Regions from separate parts of the Lentilactobacillus terminaliae genome, predicted to be linked through region 2. Evidence: a T-box and tRNA genes for the amino acid it is inferred to sense, from the RefSeq annotation. Region 2 holds a T-box; the other holds one or more tRNA genes.
The links. The T-box of region 2 lies ahead of leuS (leucine--tRNA ligase). A T-box ahead of a tRNA ligase gene usually reads a tRNA of that ligase, here a tRNA-Leu.
Positions count from the first base shown of each region.

Region 1 (8,288 bases), 140 kb from region 2:
CCATCAAAAACATTCCAAACACTGATGACCCTTTAATAACGTTTTTAATAATTGGTGACTGCACGATTCCTAATATGTCTAATCCTCGCTGATATCCGATTAATTGACTAATGAATCTAAATCCTAATCTGATAATATTCCAAATTATAAAGAAGAATATCGGTCCTAGAATGGGCCATTTTGACATACACAGTTCAATTGCAATCGCAGCAATGGTCGGCCTTAGCACTATCCACCACAGCGGATCACCAAATGAAGCAAGTGGCCCCATTAAAGCAGTTTTAACTTGATTGATTTGTTTTGGGTCGAAACTACCATCAGCAACCTGTTCCTCCAGATTAATTGTCACTCCAGTAATCAAAGACTGCATAATTGGAGTTGTGTTAAAAAAATCCAGATGTCGTTTCATGGCATCAGACCGATCGGTAGATTTTGGAAATAAACGACTGATGACTGGCACCAATATAAATTCAAATCCCAAATTATGCATTCGTTCATAATTCCAAGACCCTTGCTCAAACGATGATCGCAAAAAAACACGACCAAAGTCCCACTTAGTTATTCTGTTTTCACCACTACTTTTCATCAATTTTAAACCACATCCTATAGGTCATCCAACTCATCACTAAAGGGATCAGATTGGTCTTTTTTTCCGTTATGACGGTTCTCAATAATTATGTATAGAATCGTTAAGACGACTCCTAACAAGATCACAAATGTCAAAGTAAGTTTGAAAAATGTGGCAATTAAAAAGCCACCAGCAAACCATATCCAAAGAGCTCTACTCTCAATCGTTGTAATGATGATTGAAAAACCAACCACAGCTATCAGACTAGCTGCCGCATTGATTCCAGTATTAACTGATTGAGGAATCATTCTAAACCAATGACCAATCGTTACGTTAGATAACATCAAAACTATGACTGAGGGAATCATTACTCGAAGCCCTTGAATTCCCATACTGATCCACTGTAATCGATTTATCTCTGATAATTTGGAAATTTCTGCAGCTTGATCAGCCTTATGAGCAATATTTACCATTAATTTTCGTGTTCTGATGGTCAATAATCTACCAATCACAGCGGCACCAATCGCCACAAGCACTCCCTGACCGATCTGCAAATGTGCTGGACCACAAACCATAATAGCAGCTGTGACTGACGCAAAAGAGATGTCAGGAGAAATTACCGAAGCTAAGTTAATCCATCCACTCATAATAATTTGCAGAGTGGCTCCTAATAATATTCCGGTACTGATATCAGAAAAAGCTGCACCAATTAAGGTACAAGTAACGATAGGCTGATAAAATTGCCATTCGTCCAAAATACCATCAAGGCCAGCCAAAAAAGCGACTATTAAAGTTAAACAACTAGCTAGTAACAATATTCAATCACCCAATTATTCATTAATCAATTCCAATACATTCTGCGGTTTTTCACCAGGAACTTGTTGGGCATAGACATTTAAATGAAACTGATCGATCAAAGTTTTAATTTCACTAACCGCTTCATCATCCACAGCAATCGTATCAGTAATCATTTTCTTACCTGGAGTGTATGCCAGATTACCTAAATTAATTCCACTATCTGAAAAATCAACGCCACCTTGGGCTAGTCTAACCATATCTGCAACTGTTTCAGTCAACAAAAGAGCTTTGAAAGAATCAAATTTGGGGTCACCATAAATTGAAATCATTTTGTCCACTGAAATCACATTAGCTTTCACGTCTGCAGGTGCGACCTGCGAAATTAATGTTTTCCGCAATTGATCCTTAACAACAGAATCTGATACCACTAAAATTCGATTAGGCTTAACGTACTTAGTCCAAAAAGTGGCCACTTGACCATGTAATAGCCGGCTATCAACTCTTGCTAAAGCAATATTCATTGTCATAATAATTCATCCCCCTCATCACTATTAATCTCAAACTTGTTAATTGCAGCCTTACCAGCATCCACAAGATGATCTGCAAGTTCGTGAACATCACCTTGAGTGCCCATCAAGGCTTCCAAAAGCATTCCTAGATTAACTCCCGATAACAATTCAAACCTTGCGGGATCATTTGCCTGAATCTGAGCACAGACATTAAACGGCGTGCCCCCGAATAAATCCGTAAGCAGCAAAACTTGATTTTCCTTTGGAAATTGGGAGATCGTTTGGTTAAATTTAGCAGTGGTAGTCTCAAGTGAATCAGACCCTTGCATTGAAACTGACAAGGTGGAATCTTGTTTACCGAAAATCATTTCAGACGTTTTTATTAACTCAGCCCCAAAGTGGCCATGAGTACCCACAATAATAGAAATCAAACTAATCACTCCGTTTAAATATTTTTTATTAAATCGCTTACAATCATTACTAATAGTTTACCATTTAAAAACTCTGGCAACTATCTCTATTGTAAAAAAATAAAAAGTTATCTAATTAGATGGTTAGCAAATCTTGTGGTGTCGTTAAATAATATTCAGCACTTTTGAATTGATCGGCCATATCAGTTTCCCAACCGGCTAATGCAAAACTAACTCCGGCTCGATGAGCAGCCTCTAAATCGTAGAGCGTGTCACCGATGTATACAGTATTGTCTTTAGTTGAATTCAACTTTTCAATACCCTTTAAAACCATATCAGGTGCGGGTTTACCATTATCAACGTCATCTGAAGAAATAATGGCGCTAAAGTAATCATTTAATCCATATGGCTCAACATCTCTAAGAAGTTCTGTTCTTAATTTTGAAGTAGCAATTGCTAAATGATTGCCGTTGTCTGAGCTCAATTCCTGCAGCATTTCTTTAATGTTAGGAAAAACATGGGTTAATTCTTTATAATCGTCAACGATTCCGAACCATTCATTGACGATTCTTTGTGGTTCCTTAACGCCCAACTGAGTAACAGCATCCAGTGCGTTAATCCCGAAAGTTTGATCTAAATCTGACATCACAAAATTGTAACCATTAGCATTTAAAACCTTAAGTAAGGGTTTCATATACATATCTTTACTATCAATTAAAGTTCCGTCAACATCGAAAATAAATGCATTCATATAAATTCCTCCAAAAAAAAACGAACCACACCGGGAAGGTAATGGTTCGAAAAATTTATGCGGCCAAGAAGATTCGAACTTCCACCGGGAGAACTCCCGACAAGATCCTTAATCTTGCGCGTCTGCCAATTCCGCCATGGCCGCATCATCAATCAACAAGAATAATTATATCAGATAGCGACTACCATGACAATAGGTTTTTTATTCTCCCCGAACTGTTGCCCCTTCGGTATCAACATCGAGAATTCTCAGACTGCCATTAAGATCCATTTGTTGAAGTTCTAATCTAAGTTGTACCAAATCATCGCGTTTTCCTAAGGTACCCACTGTGGGACCGGCACCACTTAAATACGTGCCGTAGATCGACATTGAGTGAGCTTTTTCACGAATAACATCTAACTCTGGAACAATGGATTTTCTGAACGGTTCGTGCATCATATCGCCTTCAACTAATGGCAAGGCGTCATGATACTTTCCCTGGCTCATTAAGGTTACAAAGACATTCGCCCGACTACTACTCAACACTGCGTCAGAATATGCTATAGTCTCTGGTAATTTTTCACGACTTTCAACTTCTGAAATCCCATCCGGACGGATGTACATCAAAGCTGACATTCCATCAATAGGAACTGACGTTGCCAATGCTTTTTCACCGTCATAAGTCGAAACAACTAAATTACCTAAAAGTGCCGCTGCAACATTTTCAGGATGACCTTCGATCTCACTACCTATTTGAATCTGTTTTTCAATCGAAAGATTTAATTCTCCCAGTGAATTAGCAATCTTAATTCCTGCGACAACCGCTGTCGTACTTGAACCAAGTCCGTGAGCAATTGGAACATCAGAAATAACAGTTAATTGATGTGGCTCAATATCTGGGTCAGTTTTTAAAATGCTTTGAACAATTAAGTTATGCTCATCCGTGGGAACATCATTGCCTAGGGCGTGATTGACCTTCCACTTGTCAGTCTTTTCTTCAACGATGACAGTGTAATAAAGTTTAAAAGCCAATCCAAGTGAATCCATTCCTGGTCCTAAGTTTGCTGATGTTGCAGGAACTCTAACAATTACTTTTGCCATAACAATTCCCCTTTTCTACTTATTTATGCTATTAAATTTAATTTACCACGACATTTGCCGCATGCATACTTTCTAACATCAATTTTTCGTTTTCGATGGTATTCAAGACCACAGCGGGTGCACTCATACACATACTTATAATCTTTAGCAACTGCTGGCGCGTATCTCGAGCCACCAACTGCCTTTAGAAGCTGTTTGAATTCAGGAGTATTATGTTTTCCTGAATGACCTGCCAAATGTAAATGGTAGTGGCATAGCTCATGTTTGATAATACCAATCAAAACTGATTCATCATACTCATCAGCCATTTTCCGGTTAATTTCAATGTTATGATCACCTAACCGATATCTACCGCCAGTGGTTCTCAATCGGGCATTAAACATCGCTTGATGTTGAAATTTTTTGCCAAAAGATTCTAATGAAACTTTTTCGACTAATTTTTGTAATTCTAAATCCGTCAATACTTATTCCTTTTCTGCGGAATTAGGATCAATCATTGATAATTGAATTCTTGAACGCTGTTCATCTATTGATTCAACATAAACATTTACAACGTCGCCAACTGCAACTACAGTACTGGGATCCTTAACGAATTTATCGCTCAGTTTAGAAATATGAACTAAGCCGTCTTGCTTAACTCCGATATCCACAAAAGCTCCAAAATCCACTACGTTTCTGACTGTTCCTTGAAGCTTCATCCCTGGCTTCAAATCACTGATTTTAAGTACATCCTGTTTCAACAACGGGGTCGGCATATCATCTCGTAAGTCTCTGCCTGGTACAGTTAATCCTTTAATAATATCTTGCAAAGTTGCCTCACCGATGTCGAGCTGTGAAGCTACCTCGCTTAAATCAACATTTCCCAATCGTTCACGAACAGTTTCTGATCCTAATTCCACGTTCTCCAAATTGTATAGTTTTAATAATTTGTTAGCCGCAGCATAACTTTCCGGATGAATATCTGTATTATCAAATGGATTTTTACCATTAACGATACGCAAGAATCCGACCGACTGCTCATAAGCTTTTGGTCCTAATCTTGGAACTTTAGTCAATTGATTTCTGCTGGTAAATCCACCATTTTCATTTCGATATGTCACGATATTTTCTGCGATGGTCTTTGATAATCCAGAAATATGAACTAATAATTCTGGACTAGCTGTATTCAAATTGATACCAACTTGGTTAACTGCAGTTTCAACTACTTGATCCAACTTCTCAGTTAGTTGTTTTTGCGCCACATCGTGTTGATACTGCCCAACTCCGATTGCTTGTGGATCAATCTTAACCAGTTCTGCTAATGGATCTTGAATTCTTCGACCAATGCTAACCGCTGAACGCTGTTCAACACTAAAGTCTGGGAATTCACGTCTAGCAACATCACTAGCAGAATATACTGACGCCCCAGCCTCATTAACAATTACGTAAAAAATTGGATGTTTTATTTCTTTAATTGCGTCAGCAACAAATTGTTCAGACTCTCGACTTGCCGTTCCATTACCAATAGCAATCATTTCTACTTTGAATTGGTTAATAAAATCAATGAATTCCTGTTTAGCAGCTTTTCGTTTGCTTTCTGAAGCTGGTTTATGTGGATAAATAACTGTCTTACCAAGAAATTTACCATTGCCATCAACCACTGCTAGTTTACATCCAGTTCTGTATGCGGGATCAAATCCCATCACGATTCTACCCTTTAATGGGGCCTGCATTAATAAATTATAAAGATTCTTACCGAAGACATCGATTGCATGCTGATCAGCCTTTTCGGTTAAATCTGCTCTGATTTCTCGCTCAATGGCCGGACCAATAAATCGCTTATATGCATCCTGGGCGGCATCTTCAATGATCTGAGCACTAGGTCCTGAATGATTACCTATCAATTTAAATTTTAAATAATTAAAAATTTCCAGTTCATTCACTGCAATTTTGACAGTTAGAATGCCTTCTCGCTCACCGCGGTTGATTGCAAGGATACGGAATTCAGGGACTGTTTTAACAGATTCTTCAAAATCAAAATACTGTTGATAGGTCTGCGCATCTTCACTATCCTTGACCTTGTTTTTTACCTTGGAAGTCAACACACCCGACTTCATAGTTTGAGTTCTTATCCAAGATCTGAATTCAGAATGTTCTCCAATTTGTTCAGCCAAAATTTCGTGAATTCCTGCCTCGACATCATCACTGGTTAGTAATTCATTATCAGGATTAATGGCGCCGGCGATTTTAGTTTGAATATTCTCGTCAAATTTAAGGGTGGCCTCAGCCAATGGCATTAAGCCACGTTCTTTGGCAATCGTGGCCTTGGTCCGACGCTTTTGTTTGAAAGGTAAATACAAATCATCGATTTGTTGAACCGTTTCAGATTGATTGATTTTAGCTTCTAGTTTGGGCGTTAATTGATCTTGTTCCGCGATCTTTTTGATGACATCTGTCTTACGTTTTTCTAGGGTTTCAATTTTCTTAGCCATATCTTGAATGTCTCTAATTTGAACCTCATCCAAATTATGTGTCCGCTCCTTACGATAACGGGCAATAAAAGGAACTGTATCCCCTTCAGACAGCATTTTTAGAGTTGCGTCAACTTGTGATTTGGAAATACCAGATAGTTTGGCAACGACTTGCTCACTTAATTTAGTCAAAATTTTCACCTCAAAATTCTTTTCACTACGATTATATCATTATGATCTGGATTAACGCCTTTTTCATTTAACAAGCTTGGCCATAAAATGCATAAAAACCAATAGCGTGCAACCATCTTGGCCACACGCTATTGGTTTCAAATCTAGTAATCGAATTACATAATGCTTCCCATTACACGATTAGCTGCTTTAGAGAACTTATCAATAAAGTCTTCTTGATCTTTTTCTGATTGATTAAATTGGTCTTGGTTAATTTGTTGATTATCCAAATCGATGCTGTCAGTCATTTGTTGGCACGCATCTGCATATTCTTTGTATGCATTGACCATTGTTTTATGACGACCCAATAATTTAACAGGCACTGGAGCATTTTCCAATTTATTAACGCCATCTTGGTACTTATCAGTTCCTGATTGGAAATGATTTTTGATGCGTGTTAATTCTTCTTCACCAATACTTGCTACTGAATCATCATCAACTGCTTTTCTTAAAGTCTCGAAATCAGCGTTTAAATCCTCACCGTTTTGACCAGTAAAATCGATGATATCTGAAATAACCTTTGCGTATGTCTGAACATCTCTTTGTTTCAATCTAATTACCACCTTAATTAATCTTCATTGAGTACATGTCTCTGAATCCATTTTACTACTTCTGTGATAATAACAATTAAAATTCCACCAAAAAGTACTACCATCCATTGTGAAGAATTCAATTGCGTAACATGAAACATCTGGTTAAACCCAGGAACAACTATGGTTGCAACTAATAAAATAGTTGAAGCTAACATTGCCCAGTTGAAGAATTTATTCTTAAAAAGTCCCACTTTAAATATCGATTGATGAATCGTCTTTGAGTTAAATGCGTGGAACAACTGAATCAATCCCAATGTGGCGTATGCCATTGTTAATGCATCAGCATGAATCAGTGCGTCGGTACTGTGTACCGGATTAGCAATCGCAAATGCATAAACTCCTAGAGTAATCAATCCTTCAAAGAGCCCCTGATACAAAATATTGGTCATAATCCCACCAGAGAAGAAGTTAGATGTTCGACCACGAGGCTTACGATTCATAATGCCTGGTTCTGCAGGTTCAACCCCTAAAGCAATAGCTGGGAAGGTATCAGTTACTAAGTTGATCCATAGGATTTGTACTGGAGCTAAAATTTGCCAGCCCATCAAAGTCATAATGAATAGTGTCAATACTTCTCCAAGGTTAGCAGATAGTAAATATTGAAGAGCTTTTTGGATATTTGCGAACACTTTTCTACCAGCTTTAATCGCTGTCACAATCGTAGCAAAGTTATCATCTGCTAGTACCATATCAGATGCTTCTTTAGAAACTTCGGTTCCAGTAATACCCATTCCGACCCCAATATCGGCAGTCTTTAGAGCAGGAGCGTCATTAACTCCGTCTCCAGTCATGGCAACTACTTTCCCCTTTTTCTGCCAAGCTTTGACGATTCTAACTTTATGTTCGGGAGCAACTCTGGCATAAACGGAAACATCTTCTACTCGGCGATCAAACTCGT
Region 1 is NZ_CP168151.1:720,726-729,013, reverse strand. Features, by position in the region: gene O0236_RS03615 (PTS system mannose/fructose/sorbose family transporter subunit IID) at 1-586, opposite strand, end outside; gene O0236_RS03610 (PTS sugar transporter subunit IIC) at 604-1,383, opposite strand; gene O0236_RS03605 (PTS system mannose/fructose/N-acetylgalactosamine-transporter subunit IIB) at 1,399-1,893, opposite strand; gene O0236_RS03600 (PTS sugar transporter subunit IIA) at 1,890-2,306, opposite strand; gene O0236_RS03595 (HAD family hydrolase) at 2,422-3,036, opposite strand; tRNA gene O0236_RS03590 (tRNA-Leu) at 3,095-3,180, opposite strand; gene thrB (homoserine kinase) at 3,238-4,116, opposite strand; gene O0236_RS03580 (SprT family protein) at 4,140-4,577, opposite strand; gene O0236_RS03575 (Tex family protein) at 4,581-6,761, opposite strand; gene O0236_RS03570 (hypothetical protein) at 6,914-7,348, opposite strand; gene O0236_RS03565 (calcium-translocating P-type ATPase, PMCA-type) at 7,366-8,288, opposite strand, start outside.
Region 1: it encodes a tRNA-Leu, which carries the amino acid that the T-box ahead of leuS (leucine--tRNA ligase) is inferred to sense. The anticodon was not compared.

Region 2 (8,288 bases):
CCCATTTATGGTAAATTATCAGATCAAATCGGCCGAAAACCCATGTTTTTAACTGGATTACTTATCTTTATAGTCGGATCCGTGATGTCAGGATTTTCTCAATCAATGATTGGCTTAATTTTCTGGCGGGCCATTCAAGGTATAGGGGCTGGTTCGATCATGCCGGTGTCTAACACGATTATTGCTGATATTTATCCACTGGAAAAAAGGGCCCAGGTGCTGGGATTGAATAGTTCCGCTTGGGGAATTGCTTCGATTATCGCACCACTACTTGGTGGATTCATTGTTGACCACTTAAGCTGGCACTGGATTTTCTTTATTAATCTGCCAATCGGATTAATCGTCATGGGGATGATTTTCTTTTACCTCACTGAAGATAAGGTTACGACGAAAACTAAAGTCGATTATCGTGGAATGACATTTTTAACGATTACCTTGTTAGCCGTAATGTGGGCCTTTCAAGTAATTGGTCAAACACCGATTAATTGGTTTGAAATCGTTGGGTGTGCAGTTGTCGCCGGATTTGCTGGCGTCATGTTCGTTAGAACAGAATCAATCGTTGAAAACCCGCTAATTCCATTGTCTTTATTTCTTAATAAGACCTTCGTAGCCCAAAATTTAGTTGCAGCATTGGTCAGCGGTTTCTTAATTGGCTACGAAGTCTATCTGCCAGATTGGACTCAAGGAATCTTAGGCTTAAAAGCCTCAATGGCTGGTTTTGCGATTACGCCAAGTTCTTTAATGTGGATCGTTGGTTCATTTGCGGCTGGTAAGATGATGGCTAAGTGGACTCCTAAGGTTATCTTAAATATTAGTTTAGCGTTCGTGTTGGCTGGCGCTGCAATCATGGTACTGATTCCAGCTGATACTCCATTTGTCGCATTCTTATTGATTTCGGCAATTTGTGGAATTGGTTTCGGAATTACGATTACTACCACGACTATTAGTGTCCAAAATACAGTGAAGAGCGATCAAATTGGGGTGGCCACCTCATTCAACACTCTTGCTAGAACTCTGGGACAATCGCTAATGATGTCGGGATTTGGAATCGTAATGAATATGACAATGATGGGGCAAGTTGCTTCAAGTAATGGTTTGACGATGAATATGATCGATAAGTTGATCAATCCACAAACTGTTCATGAGTTGCCAAGTAAACTGCTTCCAGATCTCCGTCAGATTCTATACAGTTCATTGCACAATGTCTTTATTGTGGGACTGATTTTAATCGTGTTGGCATATATTGCTAATACATATGACAAACAAAAAAATAAGCGACTTTAGTCTGATTGATAAAATTCAATCGTGGCTAAGGCCGCTTTTTATTAACGTTTTTCGAATGCCAAACAAATAGGTGGGGCTTGGACTTGATTAACGAATTGATATTGTAAAACGTTGTAGACATGTTGATCAAGGCTGTGTGTGAAATCTATAATCGCTTCTTTTTCTGACTCTCCACCGGGATGACCATAATAAAGAACGACCACGACAAGTCCGTGTCTTTCTAACATCTGTAGGCATTGTTGAATCGCCGGAATTGATGTTTCACTATGGGTGATGACTGATTTATCACCACCTGGAAGATAACCCAAATTAAAAATAGCCGCAGTGATTTTACTGTCTTCAGGAAGCACATCTTTAATCTGGGAATGACTCATTTGATACAGATTGTAATTATTGTCAGCAATCTGATTATCTGCTAGAAGTTGTTTAGTTGATTCAATTGCTGAAGCCTGGATATCAAAGGCACTAACATGTCCAGTCGCTTGAACAAGTTGAGCTAAAAATAGGGTGTCATGACCGTTACCCATAGTGGCATCGATTACATTGTCACCAGGTTTGACGACGCTCTGCAGCAAAGTATGGCTAAATGCTAGTGATGATTGAAGTGTGTTTTTCATAAAATTTGCCACCTTTTAAATAAAATATATACTAAATTAATCGTCAATAAACCAACACAATAACCGGCTAAGACATCACTTGGATAATGGACCCCTAAATAAACTCTGGAATAACCAATGATTAAAATAAACAAACTTAGTAATAATACTGCCGTCATTGTGGCGATATTCCGCCGCCAATGGTTATTGATTAATATTATTAATGATCCAGCAAGCATAATACTGATCATGGCATGCCCACTTGGAAAGCTGGTTGAGTGAACCGTTACTAAGTGGTGGATTGATGGGCGAGGGCGATTGATCAATAGTTTTAAGCCAACATTCATTGGATATGACAGTAACATACTATTGACGGTGACAAACAGTGCTGCTCCTAGTTGTTTAAAAGCTAGGAGGCCTACGATAATCACAAGAATAATCACTAGAGATGACTTACTACCCATTAAATTCGTTACGTGAATCATAATTGAAGTTTGTGTTGGATTGATTCCAGAACGAATCCAAGCTTGAACTTGCTCGTCAGTATGTTGCAATGGTGAGAAATGGCCAACGACCATCCAAGCCAAAATTAAGAAGATAACTAAACTTATGTAAATTACTATTTTTTGGTTACGATAATTCGTTTTGTTCATTTATGCGACCCTTCTTTAACAATGTTAATTAAAGTATATCATTGGAAAGTTGCTTTTTCTTGAATGATTTGATAGCATTAATGTCAGCAATTTTAATTTTCAAAATGATGAAGCGAATTAGTAACTAGTCAACTTTACTTCAGAAATCAAGTGGTTAATGTGAACTTGAAGAGTCAGCTAGCGAACTCATCGTGGAATGGTTAATTGAACTCAAGTAAACTAACCCGGTAGCACCGTTACAGCTTAAGAGTGTCCCTTACTTAGTAGGGGGAACATAGGTGGTACCGCGATAACTCGCCCTATAATAAGTCAGTGAAGACTGAATTTGTTATGGGGCTTTTTTGTTAAAAAATTGCAGATAATCAGGAGGATAAAATTTATGGCATATAACCACGATGTGATTGAACGTAAGTGGCAACACTACTGGAACGAAAACAAGACGTTTAAGGCGTCTGATTCAATGGATAAGGAAAAGTACTATGTCTTAGACATGTTTCCTTACCCATCTGGTCAAGGCTTGCACGTAGGCCATCCTGAAGGATATACGGCAACCGATATTATGGCCAGAATGAAAAGAATGCAGGGCAAGAATGTGCTTCATCCAATGGGATGGGATGCATTTGGTCTACCTGCTGAACAATATGCATTAAAGACTGGACATAATCCTCGTGATTTTACAGCTCAAAACGTCAAAAACTTTAAACGACAAATTAAGTCACTTGGTTTTTCATATGACTGGGATCGAGAAGTTAACACTACTGATCCTGAATACTACAAGTGGACTCAATGGATTTTTGAACAACTATACAAAAAAGGTTTAGCTTACGAAGACGAAATCGAAGTCAACTGGGCTCCTGATTTTATGGGTGGAACCGTTGTTTCTAACGAAGAAGTTATCGATGGTAAGACAGAGCGTGGTGGCTACCCAGTTTACCGTGTCCCAATGAGACAATGGGTATTGAAGATCACTGCCTATGCCGATCGCTTGATCGATGATCTTGATGACCTAGACTGGCCTGAAAGTATCAAAGAGCAACAAAGAAACTGGATTGGTCGCTCAAAGGGTGCCAGTGTCTTCTTTGATGTTGCCGGACATGACGGCGAAAAAATCGAAGTGTTCACTACTAGACCAGATACTTTATTTGGTGCAACATACATGGTGCTTTCACCAGAACATGAAATAGTTTCCAAAATCGTTACTGACGATCAACGTGCGGTTGTTGAAGCTTATCAAGAAGAAGTATCTAGAAAATCTGATCTTGAAAGAACTGATCTTAACAAGGACAAAAGTGGTGTCTTCACTGGTGCTTATGGTATTAACCCAATCAATGGTAAGCAAGTACCAATCTGGATCGGTGATTACGTGCTTTCTTCATATGGAACTGGTGCCATCATGGCCGTTCCTGCGCATGATGACCGAGACTATGAATTTGCTAAGAAATTTGATTTACCAATCGTTCCAGTAATTGAAGGTGGCGACGTTGAAGAAGCTGCTTATACTGGAGATGGTACACATATTAATTCTGACTTCTTGAATGGCTTGAACAAAGAAGATGCTATTAAAAAAGCTATCGATTGGTTAACTGACAAAGGTTATGGTAGCGAGAAGATCAATTACCGTCTTCGTGACTGGATTTTCTCACGTCAACGTTACTGGGGTGAACCAATTCCAGTAATTCACTGGGAAGATGGCGAAACTACTTTAGTTCCTGAAGACGAATTACCATTGAAGTTACCAAAGGCTAAGAACATTGAACCTTCTGGTAGTGGTGAGAGTCCACTTGCTAATATTGACGACTGGGTTAATGTTGTCGATGAAAACGGTCGTAAGGGTAAACGAGAAACTAACACTATGCCACAATGGGCAGGTAGTTCTTGGTACTTCTTACGCTACATCGATCCAACTAACAAAGATGCTTTAGCCGACTATGACAAGCTTAAGTATTGGTCACCAGTTGACTTGTATGTTGGTGGTGCCGAACATGCCGTGCTTCACTTGCTTTACGCTCGTTTCTGGCACAAGTTCTTATACGATCTTGGAGTAGTACCAACTAAGGAACCGTTCCAAAAGTTAGTTAACCAAGGTATGATCCTAGGAACCAACCATGAAAAGATGTCTAAATCAAAGGGTAACGTTATCAATCCCGATGAAATCGTTGAAAGCTACGGTGCTGATACGCTTAGAGTTTATGAAATGTTCATGGGTCCTTTAGATGCATCTAAACCATGGAGTACTGAAGGAATCAAGGGAGCTCACCATTGGTTAGATAGAGTATGGCGTTTAATGATTGATGAAAATAATCATTTACGTGATCGCGTTACAACTATCAACGATGGTTCATTATCAAAGATTTACAATCAAACTGTAAAGATTGTTTCTGACGATTTTGAAAACATGCGCTTTAATGTTGGTATTTCTCAAATGATGGTATTTGTTAACGAGGCATACAAGGTGGATGCTTTGCCAATCGAATACCTTGAAGGATTTGTGAAATTACTTGCCCCAGTTGCTCCACATATCGCTGAAGAGCTTTGGAGTCTAATGGGACATGATGATACAATTTCTTACTCTGAATGGCCAACTTATGATGAGAATGAATTAGTTGAAGATACCATTCAAATGGTCGTTCAAGTTAATGGTAAAGTTCGTGCCCATATTGAAGTTGCCAGTGATGAAGATCAAGATAAGGTCAAAGAAATTGCTTTATCTGATGAAAAAGTTAAAGAATTTACTGATGGTAAGACAGTACGTAAAGTAATTGTTGTACCAAACAAAATTGTTAATATCGTTGCTAACTAATAAAAAAGAACCTTGAGAATTCTCTCGAGGTTCTTTTTTTTTATTGCTGTAAGTCGTTAGGCGCTCCAGGTTGATAATTCTTGGCCCAAATAAATTCAGTTAATTGGCGATTAACGGCTAAGTTATTATCATGAAGAGCGGAATGTTGTGACTTGGCACCAAATGATTCAAATGTTTGATAGAAGTTGACTTTGTCTCTCAAAATATATCGTAGTGATAGTGCTGAGGTCGCAGTTACGACACCGTCTGAATTTGAGCCATCACCAATGTTGCCAAAGATATTAAGGACTCGCACTTGATGAGGAAAATTATTGCGTAGCCTGTACAGTTTCTTGTATTCAGGATGAATGATCTTGGGACGGCCATCTGCTAACAACCGGTTTTGGTTGGGCTTATCGTCCCACAAAGTCTTAAGTGGACCCGAAGTCGGTTGATTAGCCTTGTGATTATCGATGATGCCATCATATGGACCAGCGATCAGACACATTTTTTGGGTTCTCGGAAGGTCACTTTGATTGCCGTTTAATAAGTTGTAGTACACGGCAGCGTAAGCACCCATGGAGTGACCAACAAAGTTTAAATTATTCACATGGTATTTTGCCTTTAATAATTTACAGACTTTAGTTAGCCAGTGAGCATATTGAACTTCGCCGGCACGATTATTGTCAAATTGCAACATGATGATTGGATTGCGCATCCATTTTTTGATGTCTCCCGTGACGAGAATCTTACCATTGGAACGAACTCTGATGATCATCCGTTTTCTAGCCACTCCACGCACCTCAGCAGAAGTTACCATATCACGTTCAGCCATTAAACTACTAGACCAACCGTGAATAAATATTGTCGGCGTATTGTTGCTAACAAAACCATTGTCAGGAGCCTTTAATTCCTGAGGACGGGAATGCCAGAGCGCAAAGACGGAGATGACAATTATAATTATTCCAATGATGAAGTATAGGAAACGAAAGCTAATAAAACGGAATTTTTCGAACATATTATTCTCTTGCCACCTTGTTCATTCTTGATAATCTAATTCGATTTAGGAAATACATGTAAATATACGACAGGATAAAGGATACTGCAAGAGCAATTATAGTTCTGATGTATGGAGATGAAACACCTAGATTTCCCGAAACATCAAGGAGAATTTTGTGCAGATACATAATTCCTAGGGTTTGTTGGCCAAGGACTTGTAATCCGTGGACAATAAATTGTGGACAGTATTCTGATAGATAGTAACAGAATCCAAATACTACTAGACATACTAAGATTGGAATGATGGCTACGTAAGAAACCCTGGATAAAGCAATATGATGATATGAAGCATGGATTAACCGTGATTTTAAGAAAAAACCGAAGTTGAATCTATCAGTGTATTGCATGAATACTAACCACAGAGTAATCATTGTTGCAGGAATCAAGAACCATAAATTTTTGACAATTTGTTGGATATTCTTGAAGTATAAATATCCAAACAAGACAAAGAACGTTACAATCAAAACTACATCAAAATCCCATGGAGTATATTTCCAATTGAGAAAATGAATATGCTTATAACTAGTCCCGACGATTAATGATAGAAAACCAACGATAATCAAGAATTCTCTTTTTTGAATGTATGTAATTAGGAATGTGACAAATAATATCGTTAACAGATACACGTTAATATACCAAAATACACTGGTGTAATGGTTTAAAGTCTGACCACCATAAACTAGACGCACGAAATAAAACAAGGTATATTTCCATGATTCGTTACGCAGAAAGTGGGAAACCATAATTACTAACGTTCCACAAAACGCATAAGATATTAATAGGGGATAGATCCGCTTTTTAAAGAATTCAGGCCAGTGTCCAGGCTTGACTGGTTTTAAGAAGAAGCCACCCATGATAAAGAAGATTGGCATATGCCACCAATACAAAGTATGAAAAAGTGTGCCATGATAGGTTAACGAATGACCCAACACCACGGCGATAATTCCAATTGCCTTGGCAACATCGATCCATTCAATCCGTTTCTTGCTCAAGATATTCACCTCAATAAATTTAATGTCAAAAATGACCTATTAATAATATTTTAGAGCATTTACTAATTTTAATACAATACTTTTTTATTACAGATAAAACTTAGTTAATAAAGATTTATAAATACATTCAATGAAAGATTGATAATAATTCATTTCTTGATAAAATAGTACGAGTGTATTAAATCGATGAAAGTGGGATTTTTAAAAAATGAATGAGATTGATAATTCTCAAGGAGATGCTTCTAGAGATAAAATGCTATCTGGTTCAGCATGGATGACAGCCGGCAGTATTTTTTCTAGAATTCTAGGAGCAATTTACATAATACCTTGGCGTCAATGGTTCGGTGAATATTTCTATCGTGGAAATGCTTTGTATGGTTTCGGATATAACATCTATAGTTTTGTGTTGATCGTGGCAATCGCCGGAATCCCTTCAGCAATTGCTAAGCAAGTTTCTCATTACAATGCGATGAACGAATATGGAGTTGGAATTAGAATCTATAAACGTGGATTGATTCTTTCCGCGGCGTTAGGAATAATCTCGGCGTTAGTTCTTTATTTTGGGGCACCGTTATTAGATGGTGGTAATGAGAACGTGGTTCCTGTCCTGCATTCACTAGCATGGGCAGTTTTGATTATTCCGACAATGAGTTTGACTCGTGGCTACTTCCAAGGGTATCAAGAAATGGCTCCTTCAGCGATTTCGCAATTCGTTGAACAACTAGCCAGAGTTTTGTACATGTTGGCAACAGCCTACATTATCATGGAAGTTATGCATGGTAACTGGATCACTGCAGTTTCACAATCAACATTTGCGGCCTTCATTGGTGCATTGTTTGGAACTTTGACTTTAGGGTTCTACTATTTAAAACGTAGAAAACACTTTAGAAGCTTAGTTGCCAATAGTGATAATCAGATTAGAGTA
Region 2 is NZ_CP168151.1:859,841-868,128, forward strand. Features, by position in the region: gene O0236_RS04295 (MDR family MFS transporter) at 1-1,284, shown strand, start outside; gene O0236_RS04300 (class I SAM-dependent methyltransferase) at 1,326-1,901, opposite strand; gene O0236_RS04305 (phosphatase PAP2 family protein) at 1,898-2,533, opposite strand; T-box leader at 2,632-2,838, shown strand; gene leuS (leucine--tRNA ligase) at 2,913-5,333, shown strand; gene O0236_RS04315 (alpha/beta hydrolase) at 5,374-6,330, opposite strand; gene O0236_RS04320 (acyltransferase family protein) at 6,332-7,363, opposite strand; gene O0236_RS04325 (polysaccharide biosynthesis protein) at 7,572-8,288, shown strand, end outside.